One region of the Micrococcus sp. HMSC067E09 genome, then DNA from elsewhere that is predicted to be linked to it. Evidence: riboswitches for the same ligand, from Rfam matches in the RefSeq annotation. Region 1 holds a riboswitch; each other region holds the start of a gene.
What was found. A riboswitch is a leader RNA that binds a small molecule or an ion and turns the genes downstream of it on or off. The one in region 1 is predicted to bind S-adenosylmethionine.
Positions count from the first base shown of each region.

Region 2: it holds a riboswitch for S-adenosylmethionine, as region 1 does, so the genes downstream of both, HMPREF2863_RS10705 (flavin reductase family protein) here and HMPREF2863_RS00390 (acyl-CoA dehydrogenase family protein) in region 1, are expected to answer to the same signal.
Region 3: it holds a riboswitch for S-adenosylmethionine, as region 1 does, so the genes downstream of both, HMPREF2863_RS06380 (O-acetylhomoserine aminocarboxypropyltransferase/cysteine synthase family protein) here and HMPREF2863_RS00390 (acyl-CoA dehydrogenase family protein) in region 1, are expected to answer to the same signal.
Region 4: it holds a riboswitch for S-adenosylmethionine, as region 1 does, so the genes downstream of both, HMPREF2863_RS02395 (O-acetylhomoserine aminocarboxypropyltransferase/cysteine synthase family protein) here and HMPREF2863_RS00390 (acyl-CoA dehydrogenase family protein) in region 1, are expected to answer to the same signal.

Region 1 is NZ_KV809405.1:43,624-46,581, forward strand. It holds gene HMPREF2863_RS00385 (AMP-binding protein) at 1-778, opposite strand, end outside; SAM riboswitch class I at 1,075-1,179, shown strand; gene HMPREF2863_RS00390 (acyl-CoA dehydrogenase family protein) at 1,191-2,597, shown strand; gene HMPREF2863_RS00395 (MFS transporter) at 2,594-2,958, shown strand, end outside.
Region 2 is NZ_KV809453.1:80,013-82,970, reverse strand. It holds gene HMPREF2863_RS10715 (hypothetical protein) at 1-284, opposite strand, end outside; gene HMPREF2863_RS10710 (hypothetical protein) at 380-736, opposite strand; gene HMPREF2863_RS11630 (hypothetical protein) at 1,087-1,641, opposite strand; SAM riboswitch class IV at 1,917-2,037, shown strand; gene HMPREF2863_RS10705 (flavin reductase family protein) at 2,105-2,647, shown strand; gene HMPREF2863_RS11920 (hypothetical protein) at 2,786-2,958, shown strand, end outside.
Region 3 is NZ_KV809438.1:212,644-215,601, reverse strand. It holds gene HMPREF2863_RS06385 (homoserine O-acetyltransferase MetX) at 1-387, opposite strand, end outside; gene HMPREF2863_RS06380 (O-acetylhomoserine aminocarboxypropyltransferase/cysteine synthase family protein) at 384-1,802, opposite strand; SAM riboswitch class IV at 1,914-2,031, opposite strand; gene HMPREF2863_RS06375 (VOC family protein) at 2,170-2,823, shown strand.
Region 4 is NZ_KV809417.1:137,713-140,670, reverse strand. It holds partial or broken gene HMPREF2863_RS02400 (aminotransferase class I/II-fold pyridoxal phosphate-dependent enzyme) at 1-539, opposite strand, end outside; gene HMPREF2863_RS02395 (O-acetylhomoserine aminocarboxypropyltransferase/cysteine synthase family protein) at 541-1,890, opposite strand; SAM riboswitch class I at 1,898-2,010, opposite strand; gene HMPREF2863_RS02390 (acyl-CoA dehydrogenase family protein) at 2,298-2,958, shown strand, end outside.

The DNA.
Region 1 (2,958 bases):
CGATCGCGTTGTCCCCGGACACGGCCTCGTCCGCGTTGGCCTTCACCGGCACGGCCGTGCCGCGGCGGAACTGGCCGTCCGTGGTGACGAGCAGCTTGGCGCCCGTGTCCTCGACGCGGAACCGCAGCGCCTCCGCCGAGAACCCGCCGAACACGAGCGAATGCACGGCGCCGATCCGCGCGCACGCCAGCGTGATGACGATCGTCTCCACGAGCACGGGCAGGTACACGACGACGCGGTCGCCCGCCTCGATGCCCAGCTCTTCGAGGGCGTTCGCGGCCCGGGCGACCTCGCGCTGCAGCTGCGCGTAGGTGACGGCGCGGCGGTCCCCGGGCTCGCCCTCGAAGTACAGCGCCACCTTCTCCCCACGCCCGGCCTCCACGTGCCGGTCCACGCAGTTGTACGCCACGTTGAGCCGCCCGTCCGCGTACCAGCGGATCTGCGGGGCGGCCCCGGCGGCCGCGTCCGTGGGGACCGTGTCCGTCACCTGGGTGAAGTCCGTGTCCCAGGTCAGCCGGCGGCCCACCGCCTCCCAGAGGGCGAGTCGGTCGGATTCGGCGACGACGGCGCCGTCGCCCCGACCTCCATGGGCCCGTCCCGCGGGCCGTCCCGGGTGGACGTCCGGGTCCGCTGCGTCCACCAGGGACTGCGGCAGCGGACCGGGCAGCGTGGCCAGGGCGGCGGCGGGGACGCCGTCGTTCGGGCCGCGGACGGGATCCGGCGCGGGGAGGGCCGTCTCGGCGACGGCCGCGGCGGTGCCGGCTGCGGACACGGGCATGGGGTGTCTCCTTCCATCGGTCCTGGCGGGAGCACCCGCAGCCCGCGGGGAGGCGGACCCGGGTTGCTGCGGCGTCGAAGAGCCAGGTCTCTGGTGCCGCTCCGGATGGTGTGCGCGTCCACGGTAGGCCCGCGGTGTGCCACAGACGCGGTGCCGGTCCGGCTGGTGGGCGCGGACGCGTTGCGCCAGGTCATCTGGGCGGCGCCGACGGGCGACGCCCGTCCGGCGAGGGTGTCCATGACGGACGTGGGGCGGCTGCCTTCCGTGGCCGGGCGGGGCCGTGCTGTGCTGTGGCCGACCCATCCAGAGCGGCCGAGAGATCCGGATCGACGACGCCGCAGCAACCCCCTCATCCCTGTCCGGCAGGGTCGGGACGGTGCTACCGCCGGGACCGATGGAAAGGAGCCCGCGCATGTCCGCGCCCCTCACCGCACCCCACGACCCGACCGTGAACGCGGTCCCCACCCGTCCGCCGCTGGCCGTCACCCCGGACGTCCCGGACACCGACGACCTCGCTCGACTGCGGCAGCGGTTCGCCCCGATCTTCGAGCGCATCGCCGCCGGCGCCGCCGAGCGGGACGTGAACCGCACCCTGCCGTACGAGCAGATCCGCGAGCTCAACGCCGCCGGCTTCGCCACCCTGCGCGTTCCCCGGTCCCACGGGGGACCGGAGGTGAGCGTGCGGACGCTGACCGCCCTGCTGGTGGAGCTGGCGGCCGCCGACTCGAACGTGGCCCACCAGTACCGCTCCCACTACGGGTTCCTGGAGTCCCTGCGCCACAAATCGTCCGCCCAGCAGGAGCGCTGGTACCGGTTGATCCTCGAGGGAGCCACCGTGGGCAACGCGTCCACGGAGACCTCGGGCAACGCACTGGGCACCCTCAACACCCGGCTCGAGCCCCGTCCGGGCGGCGGCGCGGTCCTCACCGGGCGCAAGGGCTACGCCACCGCGTCCCTGTTCTCCACCCACACCCGGGTCTCCGCGGCCATCACGGACGAGGACGGCAGGACGACGCCGGGCCGCTGCTTCGCCGTGGTGCCCGTCGATCACGAGGGCGTCGAGCTCTACGACGACTGGGACGGCTTCGGGCAGCGCCTCACCGCCACCGGCACCGCCGTGTTCACGTCCGTCCCCGTGGACGGCGCCGACCTCTTCGACCGTCAGGCCGGCACGGCCGAGGCCGTGATCGAGGCCGCCTACTTCCAGCAGTTCCTGCTGGCGGTCCTGGCCGGCATCGCCACCGGCGCCCGGGACACCGCCGCCGAACTGGTGCGCGCCCGCACCCGCACCTTCAACACCGGCTCCGGCGCGCTCTACCGCGAGGACCCGCTGATCCAGGAGGCCGTCGGACGGATCGCCGCCACCGCCTTCTCCGTGACCGCCGCCGTGCTGCACGCCGCCGACGCCCTGGACGCGGCCATCGCCGCGGTCGACGCCGCCGCCGAGGGCGAGGACCTGGCCCTGGAGGTCTACGCGGCCGAGCTGGCCGTGGAACAGGCCCAGGTGACCGTCCCCGAGGCCGCGATCCGTGCCGCCTCCGAGCTGTTCCACGCCGGCGGCGCCTCCAACACCCGCTCCGGCAAGGCCCTCGACCGGTTCTGGCGCAACGCCCAGACCGTGGCCACCCACAACCCCATCCCGTTCCGCGCCCGCTCTGTGGGCGACTGGTTCGTCAACGGCACCCTGCCCGAGGGGCTGAACGCCATCGGCGACGCCGCCGGCGCGCCGAAGCACTCCGAGCAGGGCGGCGCCCCGTCGGCGTCCGGGGCCGAGGCCGGCCCGGCGGTGGGCACTGCGCCGAAGGGAGGGGCACGATGAGCACCGCAACCGTCCAGCAGGCCCGCCGCACCCGCCTGCGGGCCGTGTCCGGCTCCTTCATCGGCACCACCATCGAGTGGTACGACTTCTACCTCTACGGCCTCGCCGCCGCCCTGGTCTTCAACGTCCAGTTCTTCCCCGGCTCCTCGCCGCTGGCCGGCTCCATCGCCTCGTTCGCCACCCTCGCGGTGGGCGTGGTCGTCCGGCCGCTCGGCGGTATCCTCGCCGGCCACTTCGGGGACCGAGTGGGACGCAAGTCCCTCCTCGTGATCTCCCTCGTGCTCATGGGCCTGGCCTCGGTGGGCATCGGCCTGCTGCCGACCTTCGACCAGGTGGGCTGGTGGGCCGTGGCAGGGCTTGT
Region 2 (2,958 bases), on a different contig from region 1:
CCGAGGTCGCCGAGCGGGGCGGCGACCTCGACGCCGGACACCGCGCGGATGCGGTCGAGGTCGGCGGTGCTGAGGCGGTCGGCCGAGCTCGTCCACGCGGCCGTGTCCAGCGGAGCGGAGAGCGCTTCAGAGCTCGGGGCGGCACCGGGGGCGGAGACGACGAGGTCGTAGGTACCGCGCCAGCTGCGATCGACAAGGTCCCGGAGCCGCTGTGTGGCCTGCGCCTGGACGGTGAGGCCCACGACAAGTGTCAGGGCAAGGGCACCGGCCACCAGCCGGAGCATGCGAACGCTCGGCAGAGCCGGCCAGGCGGGAGCGGTGCGGCGAGACGCTTCTCCCGGGGATTCACGTCCCGCCGCGCCCCTTCTCCGAGGCTGCGTCATTCGGAGAGTGCAGTCAGGACGACCCGGAACGGGGAATCGTTGTCCACCGTGACCGTGAAGGTCATGGGTCCGGCCTCTGGCACGGGAGCCGTCGCCGCAGACCAGTCACCGCACGCACCCTCCGAGCCGGCCATCCACGTCTTCTCGTCCTCGCCTTCCCGAGAGGTGTGAATATCCGTCTTACCCGTCGCGTCCGAGGGGCAGAGCAGGATGACCCGCAGAACCGCACCCTTCTGTGCATCCACGGTGATCTCCTGCGAACCGGTCCCGACCGCTTCCTCGAGCACAGACTCCGTCGCCGGGTCGAGGTAGCCGGCATCCGGATGCTGGCGTGAGTACTCGACCAACGTCATCCCGTCCTTCTCGAAGAGAGCGGCCGGAAGCGCCTCCTCAGCGTCCGAGCCTGACGAGCCCGCGCCGGAAGCGGCCGTGGACTCCGCAGAAGATGCGGACGCGTGTGCCGGGTCACTCGATGACGCTGCAACACTGGATTCCCCCGAACTGGACGTCTTGTTGTCCGAGGCGGAGGAGCATCCTGTCATGGCTGTACCGAAGAGAATCGCCGCGACGATAACCGAGGCGCAACGAGTAGATCGCAGGAGGGGGAAGGAGGACATGATTGACCTTCTTGTCATGAGTGAACGAAACGGGAGTGCTCTGGCGCCGAACCTTTCGAGTTCGACGCCGGAGCACTTCCCCTGGGTCAGAGACGGTAGTGCTGAAAGTGGAACTGCTGCCATGGAGTGGTGAACGACCCGCTACGCACGGTCACTACCTTGCAGTTCCTGGTCAGCATCTGGCGCTTCCAAGTTCCCTTAGCCCGCTTGGCACCAATCACGAGCTTGCCACCGTTCTTATAGCTAGCCGGCACCTTCCACGCTCCACTGATCGTATTGGTGGAGGAATAGGTGACACCCACTCGGGTGCCTACCTTGGCCGAAACACCCGCGAGGATTGCACGAACATCACCTGACACCTCGCCCGTAATGTCCCCGCTGACGGCAAACGTTCGTCCAGTCGCGATGGAGAGGGTCACGCCGGGCGCCCCAGACACAGAGGAATAAGCCGAATGGGACTTCTTGAAGGTATTCGAGGTCACATTGACAGTCGTCCAACTCTCCTCTGCACAGTCGGCGTTCGGCGAGATGACACCCCCCTCCGGGGATGAGGTCACCGCCCCCGCTCCCGGGGCTGCCGTCAGCGCAGCTGCCACAACGACCCCTGCCGATACCGCCGACAGCTTCTTCTTGATGTCCATCCACATGATCCGACCCCTTTCAGGTGAACCGGCCGTGGGGCCGCGGGTTGCGGTCTCGAGCTCCCCCCCCTCTCTCGAGTAGCGTCATCCTGACCCAGCCGCCCTAGATGTGTCAAGCATCACATTCTGGCAGTGCTCCGCCGAGACTACGGCGCAGGAAAACCGTCGTTTCGCCGCTGCTCGGCACGGCGACGGCATCGGTGTGACCTCGCGTGTCGTTCACAGGGTCGACACCTTTGACGCCCCGGCGTGCCCGCTCCTACCGTGGAGCCCAGAATCACGAGTTCCCGCCATTCACGGCCCTGGCCGGCGGGACGGCAACCCTCTCAACGCTGCAGTGGGGTGCTCCAGGTGAGGATTCGGCCCTCCGGCACCCCGGTTGGGCAAGTACAGCGTCTCTGCGGACACGTCGGTCCGCCCGCCTGCACCGCAGGGCCGCGTCCGTTCCGAAGGGATCCGACGCATGACCACCACCGCACTGCTCTCCCCCGCCACCGCCGCGCATCCGCGGTGGGACGAGGACATCACACCCCTGAACCTGCGCCGAGGACTCGGCGCGTTCCCCACCGGCGCGGTGGCCGTCACCGGCCGGTCGGACGGTGTGGACGAGGTGATGGTGTCCTCCTCCTTCGCCGTGGGGATCTCCTGGGAGCCTGCGCTGGTGTCCTTCTCCGCGCAGAAGTCCTCCCGCACGTGGACGCGTCTGCGGAACGCGGACACCCTCGGCGTCTCCCTGCTCGCCGAGGAGCAGCACCACTTGTGCCGTCAGCTGGCCTCCCGCACCGGAGACCGCCTCGCCGGGCTGGAGCTGCACCGCACCGGCCGGGGCACCCCGTTGCTCGAGGGCTCCTCGCTGTGGTTGGAGACCCGCCTGCACGCCGAGGTGGACGCCGGCGACCACACAGTGGTCCTGATGGAGGTCCTGGGCTTCGCCGACCACACGGACGTCCACGCCCCGGCAGCCCTGCACCACAACGCCTTCACCGGGTTGCGCCCGCTCGCCTGATCCGCCCGGATCGCCTCCGCCCGCCGGCGGCGGGAGGCACGACGACGGCCGCCCCGCGTCATCCGCCCGTCCCCCTCCCTGCGACAGGGCCGGGAGGACAGCGGCCGGTGTACCGCCGTCGTCGGGAAACGTGAGACGATGGGCAAGAAGCAGTTCTCCCTGTTTACCCGTCTTCTTGCAGTACCCGGGCCTGACGGCCAGGGGGCGTTGGTCTTCGCGGTGCAGTGTCACCGCTTCACCCGTGCCGCGAGCCCGCTGCACGGCACCGACGCCGACAGCCTGCGCACCGCAGGCGGGCACAGCGAAAGGAC
Region 3 (2,958 bases), on a different contig from region 1:
GGTGATGAACGGGAACCGCGAGCCCCACGGACGTCCGTCCGGGGCCGGGCTCGCCGGGCCGGTGGAACCGGAGCAGCCGCCCACCATGTTCGGCGCCACCACGAACCAGCGGTCCGTGTCCACGGCGCGGCCGGGACCGACGAGCTCATCCCACCAGCCGGTGCTCGGGTCCTGGCGGTGGGCGGCCACGTGGGCGTCTCCCGTGAGGGCGTGGAGGACCAGCACGGCGTTGGTGCCCTCGGCGTTCAGCGTGCCCCACGTCTCATAGGCGAGCTCCACTGCCGGCAGGTGGCCGCCGGTCTCCGTGTCCAGCGGCCCGACGCAGAGCCGGTGGAACCCGCCGGCGGGCAGATCGGTGCGGGTGCCCCTGACGTCCACCGCGGTCACCGGGCCTCCCCTGCGGAGGCGGCCGGGCCGTCGTCGTGCCTCACGGCGCCGGAGGCGGCGGCGAAGCCGGTCTCAAGGTCCGCGAGGATGTCCTCGATCGACTCCAGGCCCACGGAGAGGCGGACCAGGCCCGGGGTGACGCCGGTGGCGCGCTGTTCGTCCTCGGTGAGCTGGGAATGGGTGGTGGAGGCCGGGTGGATCACCAGCGAGCGGACGTCGCCCACGTTCGCCACATGGTGGTGCAGGGTCAAAGCGTCCACGAAGGCCGCGCCGGCCTCGCGGCCGCCGGCGATCTCGAAGGAGACGATCGCACCCGCGCCGCGCGGGAACAGCTCCTTCGCACGGGCGTTCCACCGGCTCGAGGCGTGCTCGGGATGGACCACGGCCTCCACCTGCCCGTGGCCTTCCAGGTACTCGACGACCCGGCGGGAGTTGGCCACGTGGCGCTCCATGCGCAGGGACAGGGTCTCCAGGCCGAGGTTCACCAGGAAGGCGTTGAACGGGGAGATCGCCGATCCGTAGTCACGGAGCAGCTGCACGCGGGCCTTGAGGATGTAGGAGAGGTTCACGCCGAAGGCGCCGTCGGCGCCGAGGTCCCGAGCGTAGACGAGGCCGTGGTAGGACTCGTCCGGCTCGGTGAAGCCGCCGAAGCGCTCGGGGTACCTGCCGTAGTCGAAGGTGCCGGCGTCCACGATCACGCCGGCCATGGCTGCGGCGTGGCCGCCGAGGTACTTGGTGGCCGAGTGGGTGACCACGTCCGCACCGTGCTCGATCGGCCGGAACAGGTACGGCGAGGCCAGGGTGTTGTCCACGATCAGCGGGACACCGGCCTCGTGGGCGACGGCGGAGACACCGGCGACGTCCAGCACGTCCCCGCGCGGGTTGCCGAGGGACTCGCCGAAGAACGCCTTGGTCTCCGGGCGGACGGCGGCCCGCCACTGCTCCAGGTCGTCCGGGTCCTGCACGAAGGTGGTCCGGACCCCGACCTTGGCCAGGGTGTGCTTGAAGAGGTTCTGTGTGCCGCCGTAGAGCGAGGTGGAGACCACCACGTGGTCCCCGGCGCCGGCGACGTTGAGGATCGCGAACGTGGTGGCTGACTGCCCGGAGGACAGCAGCAGCGCACCCACGCCGCCCTCGAGCGCGGCGATCTTCTCCTCCACCGCCTGCTGGGTGGGGTTGCCGATCCGCGTGTACAGCGGGTCCAGGTCCGCCAGCGCGAAGCGGTCCGCGGCCACCTGGGAGCTGGGGAAGTCGAAGGACGTGGTCTGCACGATCGGCAGAGCGGTGGCGCCGTGGGCGTGGGGCTGCTCGGCGCCGGCGTGGATCTGACGGGTCTCGAAGCCCCAGGCCTCGGCGGCGGGGGTCTCGGCGTTCGCGGAGGCGCTCGTCTCAGGGGCGCTGTTCTGGGTGGTCATGGCGGACTCCTGGGGCTGTCAGGGTCGGCCATGCCCCCGCACCTCGGACTGCCGTGGACCTTGAGCAGGTCCGGGGCTCTGGCACGCCCGTGCGGGAGCGGGCGCATGACACGACCGCGCTTGCCGGGCCCCGGTCTGGGGCCGGCCTGGTCGTCACCCGGGGCACCCCGCCGCGGTGGGGAGGGTTGCCGGCCAGAATGCCGGGGCACTGGTGCTGGCTCTCGTGACCGTGACGCCAGTGTGGCATCGGGGACACACCGACCGCACACCGGCTCGTCACGATTTCATGTCCTTCGTCACACAGGGCTAGCCTGAGCCTCACGACAGCCCGGCTGACATCCCCTGGGCCGACGAGAGGACGATCTTCGTGAGCACCATCCGCCTGGACCATGTGTCCTACGCCGCCGGCCCCGAGGGCCTCGACGCCACCGTGGAACGGGTTTCCGACGCCCTCGGCGTGGAGCGCGTGAAGGGCGGCGTGCACCCTCGGTTCGGCACCCGCAACGCCCTGTTCCCCATGGCCCACGGCCAGTACCTGGAGGTCGTGGAGGTCCTGGACCACCCGGCAGCGGCGAACGCCCCGTTCGGCCAGGCCGTGCGCTCCCGCTCCGAGCAGGGCGGCGGCTGGATGGGCTGGGTCGTGGCCACAGACGACCTCTCCGCCTTCGAAGAGCGCCTCGGCCGCTCCGCCGTGCCCGGCAACCGCAAGTTCCCGGACGGCCGCGAGCTGACCTGGAAGCAGATCGGCATCAAGGGCCTGATCGCGGACCCGCAGGTCCCGTACCTCGTCTGCTGGGACGAGGGCACCGAGGACCTCCACCCCTCCCTGGCGGCCCCGGCGCAGGCCTCGATCTCCTCGCTCACCCTGGCCGGCTCCCGCGAGCGCGTCCGCTCCTGGCTGGGCCTGGACGATCCGTCCCAGAAGGTCGAGGACCTCACCATCGAGTACGCCGCGCCCTCGGGCACCCCCGGCCTGCTGACCGTACGGTTCGAGACCCCCCGGGGCACCGTCACCCTCTGACGGCTCCCTCACCCCCGGCGCTCGTCCTGGCGGCCCCCCGACGCTGTTCCCGACGGCCACCCCGGCGCTGTTCCCGACGGCCACCCCGGCGCTGTTCCCGACGGCCTCCCCCGGCGCTCTTCCTGACGGCCCCCG
Region 4 (2,958 bases), on a different contig from region 1:
TGGGCGATCTGCGCCCAGGCGGCCAGGTCCGCGATGCCGAGCAGCGGGTTGGACGGCGTCTCCACCCACAGCAGCGCGGTGCGGCCGGGGCGGACGGCGGCGGCGACCGCCGTGGGGTCGGTGATGTCCACGGGGGTGTTGGACACGCCCCACGGCTCGAGGACGGTGGTGATGAGGCGGTGGGTGCCGCCGTAGCCGTCGCCGCCCAGCACGATGTGGTCGCCGGGGCGCAGCACGGCCCGCAGGAGGGCGTCCTCGGCGGCGAGCCCGGAGGCGAACGCGAACGCCCGGTCGCCGTGCTCGAGGGCGGCGAGCTGGGTCTCGAAGCCGTTCCGGGTCGGGTTGGAGCCGCGGCTGTACTCGTGCCCGGCGCGCAGCACGTTGATGCCATCCTGCACGAAGGTGCTGGTCTGGTAGATCGGCGGCACCACGGCGCCGGTCAGCGGGTCGGGCTCCTGGCCGGCGTGCACGGCGGTGGTGGTGAAGCCGCGGACGGCGGGACGGGAGACGGAGCGGGTGGTGTGGTGGACGGCGGTCATCTCAGCGCACCTCCTGGGTGACGGCGGTGGCCTCGGGGACGGCGGGCGTGGTGGCGGGGACGGCCGGCCCGGCGGCGGACACCGCGGCCAGGGCACGGTCCAGGTCTGCGATCAGGTCGTCGGGACACTCCAGCCCGATGGAGAGCCGGACGGTGGTCTCGGCGATCCCGGCGGCCTCGCGCTGCTGCCGCGTCAGGCGACAGTGCGTCATGGTCGCCGGGTGGGAGACGAGGGACCGGGCGTCGCCGACGTTGACCACCAGTTGGAACAGCTCGAGCGCGTCGAGGAACGGAGCCACCGTCTCGGGGCCGCAGGCCAGGTCGAAGGAGAACACCGAGCCGACGCCGTCCGGGAAGTCGCGGGCGGCCAGCGCAGCGCTGGGATGCCCGGCCACGCCGGGGTGGTGCACCCGCGCGACGGCGGGGTGCCCGGCCAGGTGTTCGGCCACGGCCAGGGCGGTGGCGGTGTGGCGGGCCACACGCAGGTCGAGCGTCTCGAGCCCCTGGATGAACTGCGCCGCGCTCGCGGGGGCGAGGGTGGGGCCGAGGTCGTGCAGGAACTTGCTGCGGGCCAGCGTCAGGTAGGCGCCGCGTCCGTGCCGCTCGACCAGAGTCTGACCGCCGTAGCGGGCCTTGGGCCGGGCCAGCTGCGGCCACCGGTCGGGCGCCGCGCCGTAGTCGAACGTGCCGCCGTCCACGATCGCGCCGCCGAGCACCGCGCCGTGCCCGCCGAGGAACTTGGTGGCCGAGTGCACGACGACGTCGGCGCCGTGCTCCAGCGGCCGGTAGAGGGCCGGCGTCGCGAGGGTGCTGTCCACCACCACGGGCACGCCGGCCGCGTGGGCGAGGTCCCCGAGCGCGGGCAGGTCCGGGAGGGTGGCGAGCGGGTTGGTGATGGCCTCGAGGAAGAACGCGCGGGTGTCGGGCCGGACCGCGGCGGCCCACGCGGGCGGGTCCGCCGGGTCCGCGAAGGTGACCTCGATGCCGAAGTCCGCGAACGTGTCCGTCAGCAGGTCGACGGTGCCCCCGTACAGCCGGCTGGAGGCGACCAGGTGCTTGCCGCCCTGCAGCAGCGCCAGCAGGGACAGCGCGACGGCGGCCTGGCCGGTGGCCGTGGCGATCGCGCCGATGCCGCCCTCCAGCGCGGCGAGGCGGTTCTCGAACACCGCGACGGTCGGGTTGCCCGTACGGCTGTAGGTGAAGCCGGGGGTCTCGAGCCGGAACATCGATGCCGCCGTGGCGTGGTCCGGGAAACGGAACGCCGTGGTCTGGTGGATGGGCGGGACGACCGGCCGGTGGGGCGCGGCGGGCTCGTAGCCGGCGTGGACTTGTTGTGTGGCATGACGGGGCATCTGCTCTCCTCCATCGTTCCTGGCGGTAGCACCGGGCCTGCCGTTCCCGTGAGTCCGGGGTCGGCGGGCTGGTTGCTGCGGCGTCGTCGAGCCAGATCTCTCGGCCGCTCTGGATGGGTGGTGAGCCCATCCCACGCGGCGGGGCCGCCGCGAGTCCAGCGGAGGTCCGGTCAGCGCGTCACAAGGGCGGACCCGCCGCCATCCGGAACCTGCCGGTGCGCTCCGCAGGTGCGGCGAGGCCCGGGTGACCCGCTGTGACGGACCTGCCGCCGGTGCCCGTCATGCCGGCGGTGCCGACTCCGTCGGCCAGCGGCGGGAACCGGCGCGTGACGCCACCCGTCGGCGGGCTGGGACGGGCCCGGCCCGGATGCCTACGGTCGGCCCACCCACCCACGGAAGGACCGCCCATGACCACTCCCGTCCTCGACCGCACCGACACGACCACCCGTCCCGCCGACGCCGGGACCACCGACGCGGGGGTGCCGACCACCGCGCACCCGGCCGACCGGCCCCAGTTCCTCGCCGCCCGCGCACGGTTGGCGCCCGTGTTCGCCTGGCTCGCCGAGACCGCCGCCGAGCGGGACCGCGAACGCGTGACCGATCGCGAGGCCACGGACCGCCTCGCCGCCGCCGGCTTCCCGGGGCTGCGCGTGCCCGAGGACGCGGGCGGGGCCGGGCTGACGTTCCCGGAGGCCGCACGCCTGTACGTGGAGCTCGCCGAGGCCGACTCGAACGTGCTGCAGGCCCTGCGAGTGCACGTGGTGAACGTGGAGACGGTGCTCGGCTCGCCGGCCGGTGCCCGCCGCGAGCGGTGGCTGCACCGCTTCGTCACGGGTGAGACGGTCGCAAACGGGACCACGGAGATCGGCAACCGCACCGGCCACTACGAGACCCGCCTGACGACGCGTCCGGACGGCTCGGCGGTGGTCAACGGTCGCAAGGCCTATTCCACCGGGACGCTGTACGCGGACTGGACGATCGTCGTCGTCGAGGACGAGGACGGCGCCGAGCGCGCGGCGACCGTGCGCTCGGACGCCCCCGGAGTGACCCTGCACGACGACTGGGACG